One region of the Streptomyces sp. NPDC059696 genome, then DNA from elsewhere that is predicted to be linked to it. Evidence: riboswitches for the same ligand, from Rfam matches in the RefSeq annotation. Region 1 holds a riboswitch; each other region holds the start of a gene.
What was found. A riboswitch is a leader RNA that binds a small molecule or an ion and turns the genes downstream of it on or off. The one in region 1 is predicted to bind cyclic di-AMP.
Positions count from the first base shown of each region.

Region 2: linked by a shared signal. The riboswitch ahead of ACFV20_RS01905 (NlpC/P60 family protein) and the one ahead of ACFV20_RS10640 (peptidoglycan DD-metalloendopeptidase family protein) in region 1 are both predicted to bind cyclic di-AMP.
Region 3: linked by a shared signal. The riboswitch ahead of ACFV20_RS03820 (M23 family metallopeptidase) and the one ahead of ACFV20_RS10640 (peptidoglycan DD-metalloendopeptidase family protein) in region 1 are both predicted to bind cyclic di-AMP.
Region 4: linked by a shared signal. The riboswitch ahead of ACFV20_RS28290 (transglycosylase family protein) and the one ahead of ACFV20_RS10640 (peptidoglycan DD-metalloendopeptidase family protein) in region 1 are both predicted to bind cyclic di-AMP.

Region 1 is NZ_JBHWFG010000007.1:273,043-277,246, reverse strand. Features, by position in the region: gene ACFV20_RS10650 (TetR/AcrR family transcriptional regulator) at 1-319, shown strand, start outside; gene ACFV20_RS10645 (SGNH/GDSL hydrolase family protein) at 451-1,236, opposite strand; gene ACFV20_RS10640 (peptidoglycan DD-metalloendopeptidase family protein) at 1,544-2,473, opposite strand; cyclic di-AMP (ydaO/yuaA leader) riboswitch at 2,478-2,634, opposite strand; gene ACFV20_RS10635 (alpha-galactosidase) at 2,950-4,204, opposite strand, start outside.
Region 2 is NZ_JBHWFG010000002.1:13,855-18,058, forward strand. Features, by position in the region: gene pcrA (DNA helicase PcrA) at 1-1,613, opposite strand, end outside; cyclic di-AMP (ydaO/yuaA leader) riboswitch at 1,929-2,100, shown strand; gene ACFV20_RS01905 (NlpC/P60 family protein) at 2,109-3,287, shown strand; gene ACFV20_RS01910 (hypothetical protein) at 3,373-3,930, opposite strand.
Region 3 is NZ_JBHWFG010000003.1:20,973-25,176, forward strand. Features, by position in the region: gene ACFV20_RS03810 (PrsW family intramembrane metalloprotease) at 1-414, shown strand, start outside; gene ACFV20_RS03815 (aldo/keto reductase) at 521-1,465, opposite strand; gene ACFV20_RS03820 (M23 family metallopeptidase) at 1,543-2,577, opposite strand; cyclic di-AMP (ydaO/yuaA leader) riboswitch at 2,589-2,745, opposite strand; tRNA gene ACFV20_RS03825 (tRNA-Met) at 3,063-3,136, opposite strand; gene ACFV20_RS03830 (dihydrofolate reductase family protein) at 3,202-4,204, opposite strand, start outside.
Region 4 is NZ_JBHWFG010000030.1:90,989-95,192, reverse strand. Features, by position in the region: gene ACFV20_RS28300 (cytochrome P450) at 1-1,156, shown strand, start outside; gene ACFV20_RS28295 (transglycosylase family protein) at 1,278-2,252, shown strand; cyclic di-AMP (ydaO/yuaA leader) riboswitch at 2,481-2,647, shown strand; gene ACFV20_RS28290 (transglycosylase family protein) at 2,652-3,353, shown strand; gene eno (phosphopyruvate hydratase) at 3,638-4,204, shown strand, end outside.

The DNA.
Region 1 (4,204 bases):
GCAGGCCAAGGGCTGGCGCCTGTGGATCGAGGGCTGGGCGGCGGCGCTGCGCGACCCGGCGCTGCGGGAGGTCGCCCAGGATCTCGACCGGCAGTGGAAGGCGGCCCTGGCCGAGGTGATCGCGGAGGGTGTGGCGGCGGGTGAGTTCCGCTGTCCGGACCCGGCCGGCACGGCCCTGCGGCTGACCGCTCTCCTCGACGGCCTGGCCGTCCAGTTGACGTCCTACGCCGGGGCGGTGCCGCGCACCCGGGCCCAGCAGTGGGTGGAGGAGGCGCTGGCCCGCGAACTGGGTCTGGCACAGGAGCGGCCGGCTCCCTAGGGGGCTGCGCAAAGCGCCGCCCGCCCCGCGAGGCCCGGCACGCCCTCTCGCCGCGCCGGGCGCGACGTCCCCGCCCGTGCGGGCCGGGCCGGTGTTCCGCCCGGCGCGGCCCGCACGGGCGGGAGCCGCTCTCACGCCACCGCCGCGATCCGCATCCTGATGTCGTCCGGCGACAGCGCGCCCTTGGCCGTCACGTGGTCGCCCGACGACTGCCCGCGCAGCCGGCGCCCGATCCACGGCACCAGGAACTCGCGTGCCCAGGCGACGTTGTCCCGCCGCACGTCGAGCGCACCGCGCGGGGGCGGCGGCGGCCACGCCTGCTCGGGGTCGGCCGGCACGTCGAGGCCGAGCACCTGGCCCGCGCGCAGCGCCACGCGCGTGTGCCCCTCGGGCGACAGGTGCAGCCGGTCGGCGTCCCAGGCCCGGCGGTCCTGCACGCTGCGCAGGGACCACAGGTCGAGCACCGGGCAGCCGTACCGGTCGGCGATGGCCCGCACATGTCCGTTGTACGTGGCGATCTTGCCGCGCAGATGCCTGAGCACGGGCACCCCGCGGGTGTCGAACCCGGTCGTCACCATGACCGTGCCGGACACGGCGGTGAGCTGGGCCAGCGCCCGTTCGAAGCGCTCGGCCACCTCGTCCGGGTCGGTGCCGGGCCGGATGATGTCGTTGCCCCCGGCGCAGAACGAGACGAGGTCGGGGGCCATGTCGACGGCCCGCGGAACCTGGTCCGCCACGATCTGGTCGAGGAGCTTTCCGCGTACGGCGAGATTGGCGTACCGGAAGTCTCCCTCGGGCCTGCGGTCGGCGAGCAGGACGGCGAACCGGTCGGCCCAGCCGACGAATGCCCCGTCGGGGCCGGGATCACCGACGCCCTCGGTGAAGCTGTCCCCCAGCGCCACGTACGACCCGATCACTGCTCTGCTGTCACTCTTCGAATCGTCTGCCACAGCAGCTCATGATTCACCTTTGAATGTGACTTACGCGACCGTAGGAAAGGATTGACGGGCGGTGAGATAAGCCACTCCTCAAGTGTTCGCCAACTCCGGAATACCCCGCTTGTCACGGATGTTTCGGGGTGAGCCGTCAGACCCGGAACCCGCTGATCCGGAAAAGGCCCCGGACGGACCGGCAGGCCATCGGGACGTGCGCACACCGAAGGCCGGACCCGGGGATCGGGGTCCGGCCTTCGGAGGCGTGTCAGGCAGGTGGTCGTGCGGTGGGTCAGCCGACGGAGACGCCGTGCGAGCGCAGGAAGGCGACCGGGTCCACGTCCGAGCCGTAGTCCGGCGTGGTGCGGATCTCGAAGTGCAGGTGCGGTCCGGTCACGTTGCCGGTCGCCCCGGAGAGGCCGACCTGCTGTCCGGCGGTGACGCTCTGGCCGGCCGACACGGAGAGCTGCGACAGGTGGGCGTACTGGGCGTAGTGACCGTCGTTCAGCTTGATGACGACCTGGTTGCCGTAGGCCCCGCCCCAGCCGGCGGAGACGACCGTGCCGGCGCCGACGGCCTTGAGGGACGTGCCGGTCGGGACGACGAAGTCGACACCGGTGTGGTAGCCGCTGGACCACATGCTGCCGGACATGTGGTACGGGGTGCCGACCGCGGCACCGGCCACCGGCAGCGTGTAGCCGGTGGAGTTGCTCTCGGCGGCGGGCTGGGCGGCGGCCGGCTTCGCGGCGCTCTGCGCCTTCGGGGCCGACTCGGCGGCGGAGGGCTTCGGGGCCGAGGTCTTCGGGGCCGAGGTCTTCGGGGCGGCGGGGGCGGAGGCCTTCGGGGCGGTCGCCGCCTTCTTGCCGATCGAGAGCTTCAGGCCCGGGTGGATCAGCGAGGGGTCGGAGCCCACGGCATCACGGTTGTCCGCGTAGAGCTTCTTCCAGCCGCCGCTGACGTTCTGCTGGTCGGCGATCCGGGCGAGGTAATCGCCGGCCTTCACGGTGTAGGTCTGGGCGCCATCGTTCTTTTCGGCGGCCTTTTTCCCGGCGACCGGAGCGGACTGGACGGCCTTTTCCGGAGCCGACTGCGGCGTCGCGGCATGGGCGCCGGCGGCCCCCATGAGCGGCAGGGCGAGGGCGGCTCCACCGGTTCCGGCGACGGCGATGGAGCGGGTGAAACGCTGGGTCTTGGGACGGCGGTGCTTACCCTTCGCGGGCATGGCGAATTCCTCTCCGTCGCCTGCGAGGTGAGCTGTCGGGTGCGGGCTGGAGATGCCCGGCCGCGCCGGGGCGCGGCTTAACCCCAAGCCGTTCCGGGAACCGGAACAGGCGTCTTACCTGTGGGTCCCCCGCTCCTGCCGTGCGTCGGGTCAGTGTGTGCGGGCTCCGGGCGGCGGCAGGATTAGGCGTCCGTCCGGATTGGTGTGGAACGTAAGCGACCGAGACGCAAAGGGACAAGCTTGCGGTTGCGCGTGAGGCCGTTTTTTCCCGACACATGGGCACGTGTGCTGTCACCGAGCGTGGATGACCGATCTCCCGCTTCGCGCAATAACCCTGCTCCGTGCGGGGATTACGTGAACATGGCGACAGCGGATCGTCACGAATATGACGATGGTCACGCGCCCCGATTCCATCTCCTTTACGATCGGGGCACGTTAGGCCTTAGCGGCCGTAATTCCCTATTCGGACAGAACGGCTACTTCCGCTTAAGCCGGACGACCGCGGCGTCCAGGTCTCCGCGCAGGCCGACGCGCAGCCCGTGGTGCAGAAGGAGCGCTCCGCGGTGAACTTCGCCCGTTTCGAGGCATTCGTACGATGCTGCCGGATCGAGGCCGCGCAGCCGGAGCGCCGGCACCGGCTCGCCGTAGCGCTGCGCCTGGAGCCAGGCGAGGACGACCGTCTCGTCGCCGAGGACGTACTGCACGGCGCTCAGCCCGCCCTGCGGGGGCCGCAGCCGGTACAGGTCACCGCGCTGCACCAGGGGCCGGATCTCCTTGTACAGCGCCACCCACTCGCCCGCCTCGGCGAGTTCCGCGGGCGTCCACCCGGTGAGGTCACCGCCGACTCCGAGCACCCCGGCCATGGCGCTGACGAAGCGGAACCGCAGCGAGCTGGCCCGGTGGTTGAGCATGGCGTTCGGGCTGTCCGTGACCCAGGCGGCCATGACCCGGGCCGGATGGATCTGGCTGAAGCCGTGCTGGATGGCGAGCCGGTCCAGGGGGTCGGTGTTGTCGGAGGTCCACACCTGGTCCGTGCGGCTCAGCACACCGAGGTCGATCCGCCCGCCGCCGCCCGAGCACGACTCGAAGGCCACCCCCGGATGGGCGGCCCGCAGCCGGTCCAGCAAGGCGTACAGCCCGTGGACATGGTCGGCCCACAGCCGTTGCGGATAGGCGTCGTCCGGCCATCCGGCATCCGTGAAGCAGCGGTTGAAGTCCCACTTCACGTAGTCGATCGGCGCACCGGAGAGGAGCCCGTCGAGCCGCTCCCACAGATACTCCCGGACATCCTCGCGGGCGAGGTTCAGTACGAGCTGATTGCGGAACTCCGTCCGCTTTCGCCCTGTTTGATACTGAACCCAGTCGGGGTGTTCCCGGTACAGGTCGCTGTCCGGGTTGACCATCTCGGGCTCCACCCAGATCCCGAACTGCATGCCGAGGCCGTGCACATGGTCGGCGAGCGGCTTCAGTCCGCCCGGGAATCGGTCGGGGTTCGGGGTCCAGTCGCCGAGGCCGGCCCGGTCGCTGGTGCGGGCCCCGAACCAGCCGTCGTCGACCACGAACAGTTCGACACCCAGGGCCGCGGCCCGCTCGGCGAGCGCCCGCTGCTGCTCCTCGGAGATGTCGAACTCGGTGGCCTCCCAGGAGTTGAAGAGCACCGGCCGGTCTCGTCCGGCGTCAGGGATCACATGGGTCCGCTGGTAGGCGTGCCAGGCGCGGCTCGCCCCGCCG
Region 2 (4,204 bases), on a different contig from region 1:
TTGACGGCGTTGGTGGAGCGCGCGGCCATGCCGTACGCCTCGTCGACACGCTTGAGCGCCTGCGGGAAGCTGATCTTCTCGCGCTGAGACAGGGCGTCGATCATCGCCTCGGCGCGGTCGCCGATGCCCCGCTTGGGGACGTTGAGGATCCGGCGCAGCGGCACCGAGTCCTCGGGGTTGGACAGCACGCGCAGGTAGGCCAGGACGTCCCGGACCTCCTTGCGCTCGTAGAAGCGGACTCCGCCGACGACCTTGTAGGGCAGGCCGACGCGGATGAAGACCTCTTCGAAGACACGGGACTGGGCGTTGGTGCGGTAGAAGACGGCGACGTCGCCGGCCTTGGCCTCGCCGGCGTCCGTGAGGCGGTCTATCTCGTCGGCGACGAACTGCGCCTCGTCGTGCTCGGTGTCGGCGACGTACCCGGTGATCGTGGCGCCCGCGCCCGCGTTGGTCCACAGGTTCTTGGGGCGGCGGGACTCGTTGCGCTCGATGACGGCGTTGGCGGCGCTGAGGATCGTCTGCGTGGAGCGGTAGTTCTGCTCCAGCAGGATGGTCGTCGCGTCCGGGTAGTCCTCCTCGAACTGGAGGATGTTGCGGATCGTCGCGCCGCGGAAGGCGTAGATCGACTGGTCGGCGTCACCGACCACGCACAGCTCGGCGGGCGGGATCTCGGCCTCGGGCGGCACGTCGACCGGGTGCTCCGAGGTGCCGACCAGCTCGCGGACCAGGGCGTACTGCGCGTGGTTGGTGTCCTGGTACTCGTCGACCAGGACGTGCCGGAAGCGGCGGCGGTAGTGCTCGGCGACGTCCGGGAAGGCGCGCAGCAGGTTGACCGTCGTCATGATCAGGTCGTCGAAGTCGAGGGCGTTCGCCTCGCGCAGCCGCGACTGGTACATGGCGTAGGCCTGGGCGAGGGTCTTCTCGAAGCCGTCGGTGGCCTGGGCGGCGAAGTCCTCCTCGTCGATCAGCTCGTTCTTCAGGTTGCTGATCTTGGCGCTGAAGGACTTCGGCGGGAAGCGCTTGGGGTCGAGGTCCAGGTCGCGGCAGACCAGGGCCATCAGACGCTTGGAGTCGGCGGCGTCGTAGATCGAGAAGGAGGAGGTGAAGCCGAGCTTCTTGCTCTCCCGGCGCAGGATGCGCACGCACGCACTGTGGAAGGTCATGACCCACATGGCGTTGGCGCGCGGGCCGACGAGCTGCTCGACACGCTCCTTCATCTCCCCGGCGGCCTTGTTGGTGAAGGTGATCGCGAGGATCTGGCCCGGGTGCACGTCCCGCTCGGCGAGCAGGTGGGCGATGCGGTGGGTGAGCACGCGGGTCTTGCCGGAGCCGGCGCCGGCCACGATGAGCAGCGGGGAGCCGGAGTGGACGACGGCGGCGCGCTGGTTGTCGTTCAGCCCTTCCAGCAGCGCGGCGGAGTCGATCACCGGGCGGGGGGCGCCGTCGCGGTAGTAGGCGTCCCGGTCCGGGGGCGTGTCGAACTTCCCGCCGAACAGATCGTCGGGGATCGGCTCCGGAACGTGATCGTCCTCGGGCGGCGGCGGGGGTTCGTCGGCCGGGCCCCGCTGGGCCTGGAGGTTCGCCAGGAAGTTGTCGTCAAAGAGGCTGCTCATCGCTCTCCGAGTCTAGGGCGCCCCACTGACAGACCGCCGCCGCCCTGAGAACATCCGCGGGCGCCCGGTCCTTCCGCCGACCGCCCGGCGGCGCGTTGTCGCCCTCCATGACCGCGTGATCACGCCCCGCTACGGTCCCCACATATGGGGATCTTCACCCACCAATCACCCTTGATCGCTGACTCTCGGCAACGCCCGGGGATAAGGTCACGAAAATGTATCGGGCATATCACCCATCAACCTTCACAGGGGCCACACGAGTTGGCTACCGTGCGACCAGGCCGCACGACCCCCACCGGCGAACGTCGCCGGGCCGCGCGGCCTCCGCCGAGTCCGGTGTGCCGCAGCGGCAGCCGGAGCCGGGGACCCAACCGTGAACCTGGGGTGAATCGGCCCGACTCCCTGAGCGGAGAGGCCGTAGGGCAAACCTTCCGAACCACCCGCCCGAACCCGACAGCTAACCCGGTAGGCGGAACATGGAAGGAGTCGCCTCCCTTGGCGTCGCACCGCAAGTCGCGTCCTACGGGTACGCGCATGGCAGGCATACGGACCCCCGCCCTCGCAACGGCGGCCCTCACCTCCGTGGCCCTGCTCTCCCAGTCGGCCACCGCCGCCCCCGCGGCCGACGACAAGCCCAGCCTGGAGGACGTCGAGAAGAAGGTCGACGACCTGTACCGCCAGGCCGAGTCGGCGACCGACAAGTACAACGCGGCCAAGGAGAAGACCGCGAAGCAGCGCAAGCGCGTCGACACCCTCCTCGACGACGTCGCCCAGCGCACCCAGAAGCTCAACGAGGCGCGCGAGGAGCTGGGATCCTTCGCCTCCGCCCAGTACCGCACCGGCGCCGCCGCCCCGGACACGGCGACGTTCCTGCTGGCGGACACCCCGCAGGACTACTTCGACCAGACCCAGCTGATGGACCGGATGACGGGCCGCCAGAAGGTCGCGGTCGACGACTACGTCACCCAGCAGTCCGAGACGATGAAGAAGCGCCAGGAGGCCACCGAGAGCCTCGAGACGCTCACCGACTCGCAGGACGGCCTGAAGACGGCCAAGGCCACCGTCCAGCGCAAGCTCGCCGAGGCACGCGAGCTGATGTCGAAGCTGACCGCCGAGGAGAAGGCCCGGCTCGCGGCGATCGAGAAGGAGAAGCGGGCGGAGGCCGCCCGCAAGGCCGACGAACTGGCCCGGCAGCAGGCCGCGCGGCAGCAGGCCCAGGAGGAGGCCTCCCGACAGCAGGACGGCGGGACCGCCTCGTCGGGCTCCACGGGCTCCGGCTCGACCTCCTCCACACCCCCGGCCGACTCCTCGTACGCCACCAAGGCCGACAAGGCGCTGGCCTTCGCCCGCGCCCAGATCGGCAAGCCGTACGTGTGGGGCGCCGTCGGCCCCGGCTCCTACGACTGCTCGGGCCTGACCCAGGCCGCGTGGAAGGCCGCGGGCGTCACCCTGCCGCGCACGACCTACGACCAGGTGAACGCCGGCACCACGGTTCCGCTCTCCCAGGCCCAGCCCGGTGACCTGGTCTTCTTCTACGACGACGTCACCCACGTCGGGATCTACATCGGAAACGGCATGATGATCCACGCCCCGAAGCCCGGCACGTACGTCCGCGAGGAGTCGATCTACTACGACGGCGAATCGGCGATCCACAGCGTGGTCCGCCCGGCCTGAGAGGCCTCCGCGGGGAGGCTCAGGAGCTGGACGGCGGCGACGGCTGCGCCCTGAACGAGGGGGCGCAGCCGGCCACGCGTGGAGATCAGTTGCATCCGGACATGGTGTAGGTGTTGTCGACGACGACAGTGCTCCCGGACTTCATGTAGGAGTACGCCTCGCCGCAGCCGCCGCGTTTCTGATAGACGGGCCCGGCGTAGGTGCTGTACGTGCCGAAGTCCTCGGCGTGAGGCGTGTCGGTGAAGTTGTCCTTCAGCCGGATGCCCATGGAGCGCGCGGAGCCGGTGTCATTGAAGAGGACACCGCAGATGTACTTGTCGTACAGCTTGTTGCTGCCGCTGTACTTGCCGTTCCACCACAGGTAGAGGCTGGCGTTATTGCCGTAGCGCGCGGCGCCGGCGGAGATCGTGTAGCCGGAGCCGCACACGTTGGCGGCGGCCGCGGTCACGGTGGCGTCGGCCCGCAGAAGAGCCGCGCCCTCGGCGCCTTCGATCATCTTGAGGCCCGTGTTGCCGCCTAGGGCGATGACCTTCGGTTCCTCGGCGCCTAAGCCGGAGGCGGCGCTGGCGCTGGTCGCGGTGACGGCAGTCATGGCCACGGCTGCGGCGACGACGGTGTTACGGAGGGCGGAACGCGTGAACACGGGGCTCCTTTGTCATGTACTCGTTTTGCGAACGAGTGAGACTTTATAGCCCTCCAGAAAGCCTGTAATAGCCTATTGAGCTGGTTTTGAGCTTGCGGAAATACGGAGCGCCGCCTTCCCTTTCCGCAGGTCGTCAAGGGACTGACTGCTTTTCGGCCACCCTTTTCCGTCGACGGCCCAGCCTGAGGGCGACGCGCCACTTCCATCAAAGGCGGTGCCGAAAACCCGGCCCGCGAGAACTCGACCGGACAGTTTCCTCGCTTCTTGGGGGCAC
Region 3 (4,204 bases), on a different contig from region 1:
TGGCTGACCCCGGCCGAGCCGTACGCGCTCGGCTCGATGCGGGCCCGGCGGATCGCCCGCCAGTACGCCCGCCGCCACCTCGGCAGGGCGGCGGCCCGGGAGGTGGCCCGGTACGAGGCGTACGCGACGTCCCTGGCGTTCCTGCGGCACCGGGCCCGGCGGGGCGGTGCCCGGGCGGACTTCGCCGTACGGGAGGGGGAGCTCCTCGGCGAACTGTGGCGGCGCCGGGAGGTGTCCCGCCCCGCGCTGGACCACGCGGCGCGGATCACCGCCCCTCCGGTCCCGGTGGCGGCCCCGCCCTGGCCGGTCCACGGCGTGTACGGCTACGGCTACGGCTACGGCTACGGCTACGGCTACGCCCACCAGCCGACCCGGCCGACGCCGTACCCGGCGTACAACCCGTACCGCTCCTGACCCCGACCCGGACCAACCCCCCGGCAGCCGACACCACAGCCCCTGCCACTCCCGGGCCCTGCCCAGCCCGAACCCCAAGACCTCGGCGGCCGGCGCCGCAGTCCGCTCAGGCCGAGGCCTCGGTCAGTCGCTCGATCTCCGTCTCCGTCAGCGTCAGCTCTCCGACGCCGACCAGTGCGGGCAGCTGCTCCACCGTCCGCGCGGAGGCGATCGGCGCCACCACGGTCGGCTGGGCGGCGAGCCAGGCGAGGGCCACGGTGGCGACGGGCACGTCATGGGCTCCGGCGATCTCGTCGAGGGCTGCGAGCACCCGCCGCCCCCGCTCGGTCTCCAGATGCTTGGCGGCACCGCCCGCCCGCGCGCTCTCCACCGTCGTACCGGGCCGGTACTTGCCCGTCAGGAAGCCTGAGGCGAGCGCGTAGTACGGCACGGCCGCGAGGCCGGCCCGCTCGGCGAGGTCCTGGAGCTCGCCCTCGTAGGTCTCGCGGGAGACCAGGTTGTAGTGCGGCTGGAGGGCGACGTACCGGGCGAGGCCCTCGCGGTCGGAGAACTCCAGGGACTCCCGCAGCCGCTCGGCGGAGATGTTGGAGGCGGCGATGTGCCGCACCTTCCCGGCCTTCACGAGGGCGTCGAGCGCGCCGATGATCTCCTCGACGGGCACGTCGGGCTGATCGAAGTGCGTGTAGTAGAGGTCGATGTAGTCGGTGCGCAGGCGTCGCAGGGAGGCGTCGGCGGCGGCCGTGATGGTCGCGGCGGACAGTCCCCGGAACTCGGGGTGCTGGCTGACCTTCGTGGCGACGACGACGTCGGAGCGGTTGCCGCGAGCTTCGAGCCACGTGCCGAGGATGGTCTCGGACTCCCCGCCCCGGTTGCCGTCGGCCCAGGCCGAGTAGACGTCGGCGGTGTCGACGAAGTTGCCGCCGGCGGCGGTGTACGCGTCGAGGACGTCGAAGGACCGGGCCTGGTCGGCGGTCCAGCCGAAGACGTTGCCGCCGAGGGCGAGGGGGAAGACCTCGAGGTCGGAGGAGCCGAGCTTGCGAAGAGAAGTCATGCCCGGTGTCAACGACCGGACGGGAGGATCTCATTCCGCAACGGCTGCGGAACTCCCGTGGACACCGCGCGTGCCGCTTACGGGTTCAGTCCCTTGCCGCGCAGCCAGGCCATCGGGTCGATACCGCTCGCGGAGCCGCCGGAGTGGACTTCGAGGTGCAGGTGCGCCCCGGTGACGTTGCCGGTGGCGCCGACGCGGCCGATCACGTCGCCGGTGCTGACCTTCTGGCCGACGCTGACGCCGATGGAGGACTGGTGCGCGTACCAGATCTCGGTGCCGTCATCGAGGGTGAGGACGGTCTTGTAGCCGTAGGAGCCGTTCCAGCCCGCCTCGGTGATGGTGCCGCTGTGCACGGCCTTGATCGGCGTGCCCGTGGGGGCGGCGAAGTCCAGGCCGGTGTGGTAGCCGGAGGACCAGTAGGCGCCGGCCTGGCCGAACGTCGAGGTGAGGGTGTACGAGGAGGTCGGCAGGGTGAACTGCTTGGCGAGGGTGGCGAGCCGCTCGGCCTCGGCCTTCTTCCTGGCCTCCTCCTCCGCCTTCTTCTTGGCCTCGGCGGCCTTGGCCTTGGCTTCCTGCTCCGCCTTGGCGACGGCTTCCGCCGCGGCCTTCTCGGCGGCGGCCGCGGCGTCCTGCGCGGCCTTGGTCTCGATCTGCTCCTGCTGGTGCTCGACCTGGGCCATGATCCGGGCGCGCAGCGCCTCGCCGGCACCGGAGGTGCCCTCGGCCTGCTCGGTGGCCGCCGTGGCGGTGCCGAGGCTGCTGAGCGGGGTGGCGGAACCTTCGGGGGTGTCGTCGTCCGAGATGAGGGAACCCACCGAGGGCAGGTCCGGAACGGAGATGGACACCGGGGGCTTGCCGGTCTGGGCACTGGCCATGCCGCCGGCTCCCACGGCGGCTATGACGCCTACGCCCAGGACGGTGGAGCTGCGGGCGAGACCTCCGCCGCGCTGCTTGGTGACGCGATGCCGGCCGCGGACGGGACGGATGGACTCCTCGGTGGGGTTCCACTCCTGGAACGGGCCCTCGTCGGTGCGCTGACCGCCGTAGCCGAAGGTGTCGTTCTCGCGCTTCGGCGCGTACGGGGCCGTGGGGGCAGGCCGGTTGGACGCCACGTGGGCGTGCTCCTTTCCTTCCTTCTCGCCTACCGGGTTAGCTGACGGGTTCGGAGCAGGAAGGTCTCCTACGCGCGTATACCTGCCGTGCTTCCACGGTGGTATCCGCCCGATTCACCCCAAGTGGTGGTTCCCCGGTTCCCTTTCGGGATTCGGCGCGTGCGCACGGAGCCGCCTTCTGTGACGGCTGGGACGACCGCGCTGCGTTATCGAACGTTAATGGAGGCGCGGGGGGTATTCCAGCGATTCCGCTTGATCATTAACCTTTTTCGCGCGGACTTACCTGCCATGACCGGTTTAAATCGGGCGAGTTGACCACCGTGCAGGTGACCGGCGGGTTTTGACGGTGTGTCAGTTGTTATGCGGAACGGGACGGTTCGCTCACCGACCGTAGCGAGCCACCGGGCAGCCTCGGAACCACCGGGCAAGCCCCCGGAAAACACCGAGGGCCGGAACCCTTTCGGATTCCGGCCCTCGGCCTTCAGTAGCGGGGACAGGATTTGAACCTGCGACCTCTGGGTTATGAGCCCAGCGAGCTACCGAGCTGCTCCACCCCGCGTCGTTGTGTCACCAGTGTACGCCATCCGCGGGACCGCTCGCACACACCCTCCGTCCGGCCCGTACTCAGCGCACCAGGTGGCGGTTCGGGGCCTTGGCCCGCTCCTGGTGTTCCGGCAGGACGAGGACCTCCACTCCCCGGGCCGCCAGCAGGCCGCTGCCGTCGGCGTCCGCCACGAAGGTGTCCGGCTCGCGCCAGGCCGTGACGACCCGCCGGACGCCCGCGTCGAGGATCAGCCGGGCGCAGGGCGCGGGCCGGGAGGCGCGGCGGGCGCACGGCTCCAGGCTGCTGTACACCGTCGCGCCGGGCAGGCGCGGGTCGGCGGGGTCGAGCTTCGCGAGGGCCGCCTCCTCGGCGTGCACCACCGGGTCGCCGCCCTCGCGGGAGTGGCCGCGGGCCAGTTCCGTGCCGTCGGCGGCGACGACGACCGCACCCACGCTGAACGCCGTGTCCGACGGCGGGCAGTGCTCGGCCAGTTCACAGGCGAGGGCCAGCCAGTGGTGGTCGGCGGCGGCGGGCAGGGGGCCGGTGCCCGGGGCGGTCGGTTCGTAGCGCATCAGGACGACGTCCTCGATCCGCCGCGACTCCAGCAGCCGGAGGCGGCCGCCCTGGTAGCCGCCCGGGCCGAAGAGGCGGGGCGCCCGGGGGTCGCCCACGAAGAGCGGGGCGAGGACCAGCTGGAGTTCGTCGGCCAGACCCTGGGTGAGGAGCTGGGTGTGGATCAGGCCGCCGCCCTCGACCATGAGCCGCCCCACGCCCCGGACGTCGTGCAGGTGCGTGAGCAGCCGCCGCCAGTCCAGCTCGGTGCCGAGCGGGACGACGTCGGCGGCGAGGCCGAGCGCGCGGGCGCGTCGGGCACCCCGGTCGGTCGTGTAGAGGAGCTTCTCGTCGCCGGTGTGCCAGAAGCGGGCGTCCGGGTCGAGGTCGCCCGAGCCGCTGACGGTGACCTTCAGGGGGTACTCGGGTTGACCCGCGGCCGTGCGGGCGGCCCGGCGCCGCTCCGAGTTCACCAGCAGACGCGGGTTGTCGGCGCGGAGGGTGCCGGCGCCGACCAGGATCGCGTCGACG
Region 4 (4,204 bases), on a different contig from region 1:
CGCCAAGCAGACGCTCGCCGACCCCCGGCTCTCCAAGAACCCCGCGCACCACGACGAACCGGCGCACGCCAAGGGCAAGACGGGGATCCCCGGCGAGCGCAAGGCCGAGCTGATGACGCACCTGCTCAACATCGACCCGCCGGACCACACCCGGCTGCGGCGGCTCGTGTCCAAGGCGTTCACACCCCGCCGGGTCGCCGAGTTCGCGCCACGGGTGCAGGAGCTCACCGACACCCTCATCGACGGCTTCGCGGCCAAGGGCTCCGCCGACCTGATCCACGAGTTCGCCTTCCCGCTCCCCATCTACGCCATCTGCGACCTGCTCGGCGTCCCGCGCGAGGACCAGGACGACTTCCGCGACTGGGCGGGCATGATGATCCGTCACCAGGGCGGGCCCAGGGGCGGTGTGGCGCGGTCGGTGAAGAAGATGCGCGGCTACCTCGCCGACCTCATCCACCGCAAGCGCGAGGCGCTGCCGGCCGAGCCAGCCCCCGGTGAGGACCTCATCTCCGGCCTGATCCGCGCCTCCGACCACGGCGAGCACCTCACCGAGAACGAGGCGGCGGCCATGGCCTTCATCCTGCTGTTCGCCGGTTTCGAGACGACCGTCAACCTGATCGGCAACGGCACCTACGCACTGCTCACCCACCCCGGGCAGCGCGCCCGGCTCCAGGCGTCCCTCGCCGCCGGGGAGAGCGCCCTCCTGGAGACCGGCGTCGAGGAACTCCTCCGCTACGACGGCCCCGTCGAACTCGCCACCTGGCGCTTCGCCACGCAGTCCCTCACCCTCGGCGGGCAGCGCATCGAGGAGGGCGACCCCGTCCTCGTCGTCCTGGCCGCCGCGGACCGGGACCCGGAGCGGTTCGCCGACCCGGACGTGCTGGACCTCTCCCGCCGCGACAACCAGCACCTCGGATACGGCCACGGCATCCACTACTGCCTCGGCGCCCCGCTCGCCCGCCTGGAGGGCCAGACCGCGCTCGCCACGCTCCTCACCCGCCTCCCGGACCTCCGGCTGGCCGCGGATCCGGCCGAGCTGCGGTGGCGCGGCGGTCTCATCATGCGCGGGCTGCGCACTCTGCCGGTGGAATTCGCACCGGCGGCGCCGGCGGCACCGGTAGCCCCGGGCGGACGTGACGAAACATCAGACCTGTGATCTTCACGTGATCTACGCGGCATGAACTTGTGACAAGTGATCGACTGCCGATACGTTCACCCATCAACGCGGCGGGGAATCACGCCGCGTCGGTCACTGCTGTCTCGCGAAAGGTCTCCGTATGCTCTCCGGGAACGGTCGGCACCGTCGCCCCCGCCAGGCTCCGGCTCTCCTCGTGGCGGCCGGAGTGACCGGCTCCGCCATCGCGATCCCCCTCCTCGGGGCCTCCGGCGCCAGCGCGGCCGACGGCACGACCTGGGACCGGGTCGCGGACTGCGAGACCGGCGGCGCGTGGAGCCAGAACAGCGGCAACGGCTACTACGGCGGTCTGCAGTTGTCCCAGGAGGACTGGGAGAACCACGGCGGTCTCGACTACGCCGCGAGCGCCGACCTGGCCAGCCGCTCCCAGCAGATAGCCGTGGCCGAGAGAGTCCTCGCCGACCAGGGGGTCGGCGCGTGGCGCACCTGCGGCCTGCTCTCCGGCCTGGAGCAGGGCAAGGGGACGGGGTCATCCGAATCATCGGACTCGTCCGACTCGTCCGACTCGTCCGGCGAAGTGGACTCGCCCGGTTTGCTCGACTCGCTCGGTTCGTCCCCTTCGGGCGACGCGTCCCCGTCCCCCTCGTCGTCGGCTGACGGGTCGTCGGACGCGAAGGGCAAGGGCGCCGATCCGGACAAGTCGCCCGAATCAGGATCGTCGCAGGGCCGCCAGTCCGACGACTCCTCGCCGGCCCCCTCCGAGAGTGGCGCGTCCGACACGTCGCGGTCCGCGGGCGGCTCCTCGAAGTCGGCCGACACCGGCTCCGGTCGCCACCGCGGCCCCAGCGCCGACGAGACGCAGGGCGCCGAGGACGGCCGTACGGGTGAGTCGGCGGGACGTCACGCCTCGCGCGGTGACGACAGCTCCCGTGAGGCCTCCGAGGGTGCCTACATCGTGGGTGTCGGCGACAGCCTCTGGTCCATCGCCGACTCCCTTGAGGTCAGCGGCGGATGGCACGCGCTCTACGAGGGCAACGAGAAGGCCGTCGGCGCCGACCCGGACCTCATCCTCCCCGGTGAGAAGCTCACGGTCGAGGGCGAAGCGGACGAGAAGTAGCGGTTCGGGCAGTGCGGAAACCGGGGCGGAAGTCGCCCCGAAACCGCGCGAGTTAGCGTCCTGATTCGCGACTGATGTCCTGTTTGGGGCCCGTGAGAGATAGATCTCAGAAGCCCTGATCGTCTTTGAAATTCCGTCGATCGCGTGTCTACGGTCGTGACCGCTCGCCACCGCGAGCCCCGGCTGCCGCAACGCCGAATCCTGCCAGCGGCCGCACGGGAACAGTCGTCGCGTCAAGCGCCGTAGGCAGGAGCGGGGGACCCAAGGTAGGTGCCCGACCGGCAGGTTGTGCCGGAAGGGCTTGGGGTGAAGCCGTGTCCCGGGAGGGACGCGGCCGGGCAACTCAACCGGCCCGAACCCGACAGCTCACCTCGCAGGCGTCGGTGAGGGGATCCATCCATGCTGTTTTCCGGCAAGGGCAAGCACCGTCGTCCGTCCAAGGCCACCCGCGCCGCCGCGCTCGCCGGTGTCACCGGTGTCGCCATCGCCGCCCCGCTGATGGCGGCCGGCAACGCCTCCGCCGCCACCGCCTCCGAGTGGGACGCCGTCGCCCAGTGCGAGTCCGGCGGCAACTGGTCCATCAACACCGGCAACGGCTACTACGGCGGTCTGCAGTTCTCCGCCTCCACCTGGGCCGCGTACGGCGGCACCCAGTACGCCTCCACCGCCGACCAGGCCAGCAAGGACCAGCAGATCCAGGTCGCCGAGAAGGTCCTGGCGAGCCAGGGCAAGGGCGCCTGGCCGGTCTGCGGCAAGGGCCTGTCGAGCGCCGGCTACACCGGCAGCGGTTCCTCCAGCGACTCCGGCAGCTCCGCGCAGAGCCAGCAGAGCCAGCAGAGCACCGAGTCCCGCGAGACCCAGGAGCAGCCGGCCTCCCGCTCCGACGAGCGCCCGGCGGCCAAGAAGACCGTCACCACCCCGACCGGCAAGAAGGTCAAGAAGGGTGACGGCGAGTACAAGGTCGTCAAGGGTGACACCCTCAGCTCGATCGCCGCGGACCAGAAGGTCAAGGGCGGCTGGGAGAAGCTGTTCGAGCTGAACAAGGACATCGTCGAGGACGCCAACCTCATCTACCCGGGCCAGCAGCTGCACCTGAAGTAAGCAGCGGCCCACGCCGGACCCCGCGGGGTCCGGCCCACCCGGACCCCCGGGTCCACGGGCTCCCCGCCCCGGTGCGTCACCCCCCGTACGCACCGGGGCGGGGTTTTTTCGGCAACGGGCTTTGTTCCGTTCGGAAACAATTTACGCTCGGTTCTGTCCATGGGGTGGGCGACCCGGTGGCCGATCGCCCCGGGCCGGTTAGGCTCATGTCGCGAGCCACCGGGCCCGCACCTCGCCGGGTCCGCGCGACCCGCGTACCGCGTCACATCAAGAAGGAGATGCTCGTGCCGTCCATCGACGTCGTCGTAGCCCGGGAAATCCTGGACTCCCGAGGCAACCCCACGGTCGAGGTCGAGGTCGGCCTCGACGACGGCAGCACCGGTCGTGCCGCCGTCCCGTCCGGCGCCTCCACGGGCGCCTTCGAGGCCATCGAGCTCCGCGACGGCGACTCGAACCGCTACCTCGGCAAGGGCGTGGAGAAGGCCGTCCTCGCCGTCATCGAGCAGATCGGCCCGGAGCTGGTCGGCTATGACGCCACCGAGCAGCGCCTGATCGACCAGGCGATGTTCGACCTGGACGCCACCGACAACAAGGGCTCCCTCGGCGCCAACGCCATCCTCGGCGTCTCGCTCGCCGTCGCCCACGCCGCCTCCGAGGCCAGCGACCTGCCGCTGTTCCGCTACCTGGGCGGCCCCAACGCGCACCTGCTGCCGGTGCCGATGATGAACATCCTGAACGGCGGCTCGCACGCCGACTCCAACGTGGACATCCAGGAGTTCATGATCGCCCCGATCGGCGCGGAGTCCTTCTCCGAGGCCCTGCGCTGGGGCGCCGAGGTCTACCACACGCTG